Regions from separate parts of the Streptomyces nanhaiensis genome, predicted to be linked through region 3. Evidence: riboswitches for the same ligand, from Rfam matches in the RefSeq annotation. Region 3 holds a riboswitch; each other region holds the start of a gene.
What was found. A riboswitch is a leader RNA that binds a small molecule or an ion and turns the genes downstream of it on or off. The one in region 3 is predicted to bind cyclic di-AMP.
Positions count from the first base shown of each region.

Region 1: another riboswitch for cyclic di-AMP. It lies ahead of ACLIYP_RS14925 (transglycosylase family protein); the one in region 3 lies ahead of ACLIYP_RS02385 (M23 family metallopeptidase).
Region 2: another riboswitch for cyclic di-AMP. It lies ahead of ACLIYP_RS24230 (M23 family metallopeptidase); the one in region 3 lies ahead of ACLIYP_RS02385 (M23 family metallopeptidase).

Region 1 is NZ_JBKJFM010000058.1:12,224-14,481, reverse strand. Features, by position in the region: gene ACLIYP_RS14930 (dipeptidase) at 1-531, shown strand, start outside; cyclic di-AMP (ydaO/yuaA leader) riboswitch at 851-1,028, shown strand; gene ACLIYP_RS14925 (transglycosylase family protein) at 1,033-2,258, shown strand, end outside.
Region 2 is NZ_JBKJFM010000141.1:1,307-3,564, forward strand. Features, by position in the region: gene ACLIYP_RS24225 (PP2C family protein-serine/threonine phosphatase) at 1-454, shown strand, start outside; cyclic di-AMP (ydaO/yuaA leader) riboswitch at 681-859, shown strand; gene ACLIYP_RS24230 (M23 family metallopeptidase) at 871-1,947, shown strand; gene ACLIYP_RS24235 (antibiotic biosynthesis monooxygenase) at 2,125-2,258, opposite strand, start outside.
Region 3 is NZ_JBKJFM010000004.1:46,169-48,426, forward strand. Features, by position in the region: gene ACLIYP_RS02380 (GntR family transcriptional regulator) at 1-10, opposite strand, end outside; gene ACLIYP_RS02385 (M23 family metallopeptidase) at 193-1,095, opposite strand; cyclic di-AMP (ydaO/yuaA leader) riboswitch at 1,109-1,281, opposite strand; gene ACLIYP_RS02390 (M16 family metallopeptidase) at 1,489-2,258, opposite strand, start outside.

The DNA of each region.
Region 1 (2,258 bases), on a different contig from region 3:
GCGGTGTGCGACCACCCGCGCAACGTCCCCGACGACGTGCTGGAGCGGCTTCCGGTCAACGGCGGTGTGGCGATGGCCACATTCGTGCCGAAGTTCGTGCTGCCCGCCGCCGTCGCCTGGACCGAGGCCGCCGACGAGAACATGCGCGCCCACGGCCTTCACCCCCTGGACGGCAGCGAGAGGGGCCTGGCGGTCCAGCGCGCGTACGAGGAGGCCAACCCGCGCCCGGTGGCCACGGCGGCGACGGTCGCCGACCACCTGGACCACATGCGCGAGGTCGCGGGCATCGACCACATCGGCATCGGCGGCGACTTCGACGGCACGGCCTTCACCCCGTCCGATCTGAGCGATGTGTCCGGATATCCGCATCTGGTGGCCGAGTTGCTGGACCGCCGCTGGTCCGAGGCCGACCTCGCGAAGCTCACCTGGAAGAACGCGGTGCGCGTGCTGCGCGACGCGGAGGCGGTCGCCCGCCACGAGCGGACCAGGCGCGGCCCGTCGATCGCCACCATCGGACAGCTCGACGGATAGCTCCTTGACCTCCTCGTGATTCAACTCACGAGCCGGCCCTCCCCGGTACGTCGCTCTGCGTGCCGGTGGAGGGCCTTCTGCGTCATCGCCCCTGGCAGTGGCGAGAAGTGACAGCGCGTCAGAGGCGGGTTCCGCCACTCTTCGGGAAGTGAACGCAGCGGACGGTGACGATCCGACGATCATCAAAGCCTTCGAAACGGGCGTCCTGTGACCCATCGGCTTGTATCGGCGGAAACGATGTGTCTACCGTTCTGGCCGTGCCGTACGAATGTGCGGCGGCCCGCTGTCGAACGCCGAATCCTGTCAACGGCGGCGGGCTGGACCATCCACACCACCCGATGACAGGAGCGGGGGACCCAAGGTAAGTCGCCGTCCCGGGCTCATACGGGACGGCTTGGGGTGAAGCCATGCCGCGCGCCACGCGCCGCGGCACACATGGCCGGGCAACTCCAGCCCGAACCCGACAGCTCACCTCGCAGGCGTAGGAGAAGGAGCACACCTATGTCCGCACGCGGACGTCACCGTCGTATGCGCAACAGCCGTCTCACCCGCCTGTCGCTCGCCATCTCCGTGGGCGGCGCCGGCATGGCCCTTCCCCTCATGGCCGCCGGCGGAGCCAACGCGGCCTCCGTCGAGACCTGGGACAAGGTCGCCCAGTGCGAGAGCACGGGCAACTGGAGCATCAACACCGGCAACGGTTTCTACGGCGGCCTGCAGTTCACGCAGAGCACCTGGGCCGCCTTCGGCGGTACCCAGTACGCGCCGCGTGCCGACCTCGCCACCAAGGACCAGCAGATCGCCGTCGCCGAGAAGGTGCTGGCGGGACAGGGCCCGGGCGCCTGGCCCGTGTGCTCGGTCAAGGCCGGCCTGACCAAGGGCGGTCCCGCCCCGGCCGTCTCCCCCGACGGCCAGAGCAACCCCACCGAGCAGAAGGAGCAGGCCCCGGCCGCCGCTCCGAAGGCCGAGGCCGAGCCGAAGCAGCAGAAGACCCAGGCCGCGCCGCAGCGCGCGGACCGCGGTGAGCGCGCCCACGGCCACAGCCACAGCCACGACCACGGCGCCGGCGCCGGCACCTCCTACGAGGTCGTCGGCGGCGACACCCTCTCCAAGATCGCCAACGCCCAGGGCGTCCAGGGCGGCTGGGAGCGCATCTACGAGGACAACCGCCAGGTCATCGGCGACAACCCGAACCTGATCTTCCCGGGTCAGGAGCTCACCCTGGGCGGCGCCGCCACCCAGCAGAAGGCCGCGGCCAAGCCCGAGGCCAAGCCCGAGGCCAAGCCGGCCCCGAAGGCCGCCCCCAAGGCCGAGAAGACCGAGAAGGCCGAGGCCGTGCAGCAGTCGGCCGAGCGCGCCGACCGCAGTGACCGCGGTGCGGTCACCGGCTACACCGCTCCGGTGAACGCCGCTCCGTCCGGCTCCTACAAGGCCTCCGGCGCCCGTTGGTCCAACGGCCACACCGGTGAGGACTTCGCCGCCGCCTCCGGCACCCCGGTGAAGGCCGTCACCAGCGGCACCGTGGTCTCCGCCGGCTGGGGCGGGGCCTACGGCAACCAGGTCGTCATCCGTCACAACGACGGCCGGTACAGCCAGTACGGCCACCTGTCCTCGCTGTCGGTCAGCGCCGGCCAGACGGTCAGCGCCGGCCAGCAGATCGGCGCCGTCGGCTCCACCGGCAACAGCACCGGTCCGCACCTGCACTTCGAGATCCGTACCGCCCCCGGTTA
Region 2 (2,258 bases), on a different contig from region 3:
CGTCAACCGGGGCCATCCCCCGCCGGTGCTGCTGACCGGGGAGGGAGAGGTGCGGCTGCTGGAGCCGGACACGGGGGCGTACGCGCTGCCGCTGGGACTGGGTGACCTGGCGGGCGCCTCCGTGAGCGGGCGGACCGGACCGGTCCCCTTCCCGCCCGGCTCCCTGCTGCTGCTCCACACCGACGGCCTGACGGAGGCGCGGAACGCGGCGGACGTCTTCTACGACCTGGCGGAGGGGCTGCGCGGCCGGCGCTTCGCCGGGCCGGCGCCCCTGCTCGACCACCTCCTCGCGGACGTCGACGCGCACACTCGCGGGCACCGGTCCGACGACATGGCGCTGCTGGCGGTCATGCGCGACCCGGAGTCCCGGGAGCCCTCGGGGTCCTCGGAGCCCTCGGAGCCCTCGGAGCCCCCGGGGTTCCCGGAGCCTCCGGCCTCCGGTGACCTTCCGTAGCCGACGTACGCCCCTCCGCATAACATCTGAGGCAACGTCAGGCGGTGTGGCGTGCGTCTCACGCGCCGGTCCGGCGGTCGACTCGCCCGAATTGGCCCGCCAATGCCCCGATAGTCCTCCGTCAAGAAAGCCCCATGTCCGAAGAGGGGACTTGGAATCCGGAGCGCACCTCTATTAACGTTCGATAACGCAGCGCGGTCGTCACTGTCGCCGAAGAGGGCGGCACCGTGCGCCGTCGCCGAATCCCGTACGCGCGGCCCCGCCAACAGCGAGGACGCGCCCAGGGAACCGGGGAACCACCAATTGGGGTGAATCGGATTGATGCGGCATGCCCGTATGGATCCGTAGGAGACCTTCCTGCTCCGAACCCGTCAGCTAACCCGGTAGGCGAGAAGGAAGGAAAGGAGAGCGCCCCAGTGGCGTCCAGCAGCCCGGCCCCCGAGGTCTCGTACGACCCGCACACCGCCGCTTTCACCCCTTTCGGCCCGGAAGGCGACGGCGACCGGCCGGTGTGGAACCCGACCGAGGAGTCCGTCCGCCCGGTCCGCGGCCGGCACCGCGTCGCCAAGCAGCGCAACGGCATGGCCCGCAGCGGAGCGGTCCTCGGCGTCGGCATGATCGCCGCCGTCGGCGCGGGCGGCATAGCCACCGCCAAGGACAAGTCCCCGGTCGCCATCTCCCTGCCGGACGTGGACCTCGGCGCCGTGGCGGAGGGCATCCCCGTCGTCGGTGGCATGGTCTCCGGCGGTGACGACGGCGGCCCCGCCCCGCAGGGGGAGGCCACCAGCCCCTTCGGCGGCACCGTAACCCAGGCCGGCCTGGACACCTCCGACGCCACCACGACCGTCGTGACGGCGGACGCCGGCGAGGTGCTGCGGGCACGCATCCTCCAGCAGGCCGACCAGCAGCAGACCGGCGCCGCCCAGGCCGCGCTCGAGAAGGCCGCCGAGCAGGCCGCGGACGAGGCGGCCGACGAGGCCGCCGAGCAGGCCGCCGAAGAGGCGGAGAAGGCCGCCGCGGAGGAGGCCGAGCGCAAGCGCAAGGCCGCCGAGGAGGCGGCGCGCAAGGCCGAGGCCGAGCGCCTGGCCAAGCTCGCGGCCAGCTACACCCTCCCCCTCACCTCGTACCAGATCACCTCCACCTACGGCCAGTCCGGCTCGATGTGGGCCAACAACCACACCGGCCTGGACTTCGCGGCCCCCACCGGCACCCCGGTCAAGGCGGTGCACAGCGGCGAGATCGTCGAGGCGGGCTGGGCGGGCTCCTACGGCTACCGCATCATCCTCAGGCTCGACGACGGCACCGAGATCTGGTACTGCCACCTGTCCTCCATGACCGTCACCACCGGCAAGGTGACCACCGGCGACGTCATCGGCCGCGTCGGCTCCACCGGCAACTCCACCGGCGCGCACCTCCACCTGGAGGTCCGTCCCGGCGGCGGCGACCCGATCGACCCGCTGACCTGGCTGCGGAGCAAGGGCCAGTCCATCTGACGGCGGTCCGGCCGGCGGCCCGCGGGCCACGCACCCGCGTCCCCGCACGCCGGTTTCCACGCCCCGGCGGCCCTGGTGGCTCATCCCCCCCGACACCAGGGCCGCCGGTCCTCTCCCACCCGCGTGCGCCCGCAGTGCCCAAGGTGCCCAAGCTGCCCAAGGTGCCCACCGGGCCTGTCACGCCCGCCGTGCCGCCGCGGCCCGCTCCGCCGGCTGCCCGGGGCGCTCGGTGGAGAACAGCAGCCGGTAGCGCGCCACGTCGTTGCTCACCATCCCGGGGAAGTTCCGCACCCGCTCCCACAGCGGAGACG
Region 3 (2,258 bases):
AAATACGCATGGGCCGACCTCCACCGCCGTCTCCATGTTTCCCGAAGTGCCGCAGAGACGAACTGTATTCCACTGCCACGCGTTTTCCGATGCCCGCCGGAAAACAGACGTGAAAACATCCGCCGCGCGACCTCTCGGGCCGCGCGGCGGATGCCGGTGCGTGATCGCCGGGTGCCCTGCGGGCCCGGTCCGTCAGACGTCGACGCCCTTGCCGGCCAGATAGGTGATCGGGTTGAAGTCCGAGCCGTAGTGGGCGCCGTTGCGGGCCTCGAAGTGCAGGTGCGGGCCGGTGCTGTTGCCGGTGGAGCCGACCGCGCCGATCTGCTGGCCGCCGCCGACCTTCTGGCCCGCCGAGACCTTCGTGGCGGACAGGTGGGCGTACTGGGTGTACTTGCCGTCGTCGTGGCGGATGACGATCTGGTTGCCGTACGCGCCGCCCCAGCCGACCGTCACCACGGTGCCCGGGCCGACGGACCGCACCGGGGTGCCGGTGTTGGCGGGGAAGTCGATGCCGCTGTGCTTGCCGGAGGACCAGGAGGCGCCGGCCTGCTTGTAGGTGGTGGTGGTGTCCACGCCCGCGACCGGGTCGACGTAGCCGGTGGCCGAGCGGCGCTCGGCGGAGCGGTCGGCTCGCTCGTTCGCGCGCTTCTTCGCGGCGGCCTCGCGCTTCGCGGCGGCCTCGCGCTCCTTGGCCGCCTCGGCGGCCTTCGCGGCCTTCTCCTTCGCGGCCTTCTCCTTCGCGGCCTTCTCCTCTGCCGCCTTCTCCGCGGCGGCCTTCTCCGCGGCGGCGTCGGCCACACGCTGCTGAGCCTGGGCCTGGGCCCTGACGTCGTCGGCGATCGTGTCGCCGACGGCCATGGCCTGGACGAAGCCCAGGGCGTAGGTTCCCGAGCCCTCGCCCGGAGCGGCGATCGCGGGGGTGGCGGCGGCGCCGACCACGCCGGTGACGGCGACGGCGGCGGCTCCGACCAGACCGGCGCGGGTGCGCACGGAGCGGCTGGAGAGGTGGTGCTTCTCGGTGAGGCTCTCGGTGAGCCCGGTGAGCTTCTCGGTCAGCTTCTCGGCGAGCTGCGCGGTGGCACGGGTGAACGCCATGGGAGGCGTACTCCTTTCCTTCCTTCTCGCCTACCGGGTTAGCTGTCGGGTTCGGAGCAGGAAGGTCTCCTACGGGCGCACGGCCCGATTCACCCCAGGTGCCTCGGAGGAGGACCGCTCCCGCGCAGAAGGGCGGGAGGGTGGGTCCCCGGCTCCCCCGCTCGGGGGACTCGGCGATCACTGCCGTCGGCCGCGGTCGCGGTCACTTCTGACGGCCAGCGGGATCGACGCTAAACGGACAAATTTGAGCGAGCAAGCAAATAGTGTCTTTTGTAGGCCACACCACACAGGCCGCCCACCGGAACAGCCCAAAACCGGACATACGGAAGGCCCTTGGTGTGGCAACCCCACCAAGGGCCTTCCTTCACACAGCCGCCGCGGCGCGGCCGGGGATCACTGGTCCGTGACGACCGTCACCTCTCCGATGCCCAGGTCGCGCACCGTGTCGGCGATCTGTGACGCGTCTCCCACCAGCACCGTCACCAGGCGGTCCGCGGGGAAAGCGGCCACGGCCGCCGCCGTCGCCTCCACCGTGCCGGTCTCGGCCAGACGCGCGTACAGCTTCGCCTGGTAGTCGTCGGGAAGGTGCTGCTCCACCTGGTCGGCGAGGGTGCCGGCCACGGCAGCCGCCGTCTCGTAACGCAGCGGGGCCACCCCCACCAGGTTCTGCACGGCCGTGTCGCGCTCGGCGTCGGTGAGGCCCTCCTCCGCCAGGGTGCGCAGCACGCGCCACAGGTCCTCCAGTGCGGGACCCGTCACATCGGTGGCCACCGAGCCGTTGATCGCCAGCATCGAGGCGCCGGTGCCCTCGGGCGAGGAGCGCAGCACCTGGGCGAAGGCCCGCACGCCGTAGGTGTAGCCCTTCTCCTCGCGCAGCACCCGGTCCAGGCGGGAGGTGAGCGTGCCGCCCAGGCAGTACGTGCCGAGCACCTGGGCGGGCCAGACCCGGTCGTGCCGGTCGGGGCCGATCCGGCCGATGAGGAGCTGGGTCTGCACCGCTCCGGGCCGGTCCACGACGACCACCCGGCCGGTGTCGTCCGCGGTGATCGGCGGGACCGGGCGCGGCCCGGCGGCCGCGCCCTTCCAGTCCCCGAGGGTCTCGGCCAGCGCCTTGTCCAGGTCCACCCCGGTGAAGTCGCCGACCACCACGGCCGTGGCCGTGG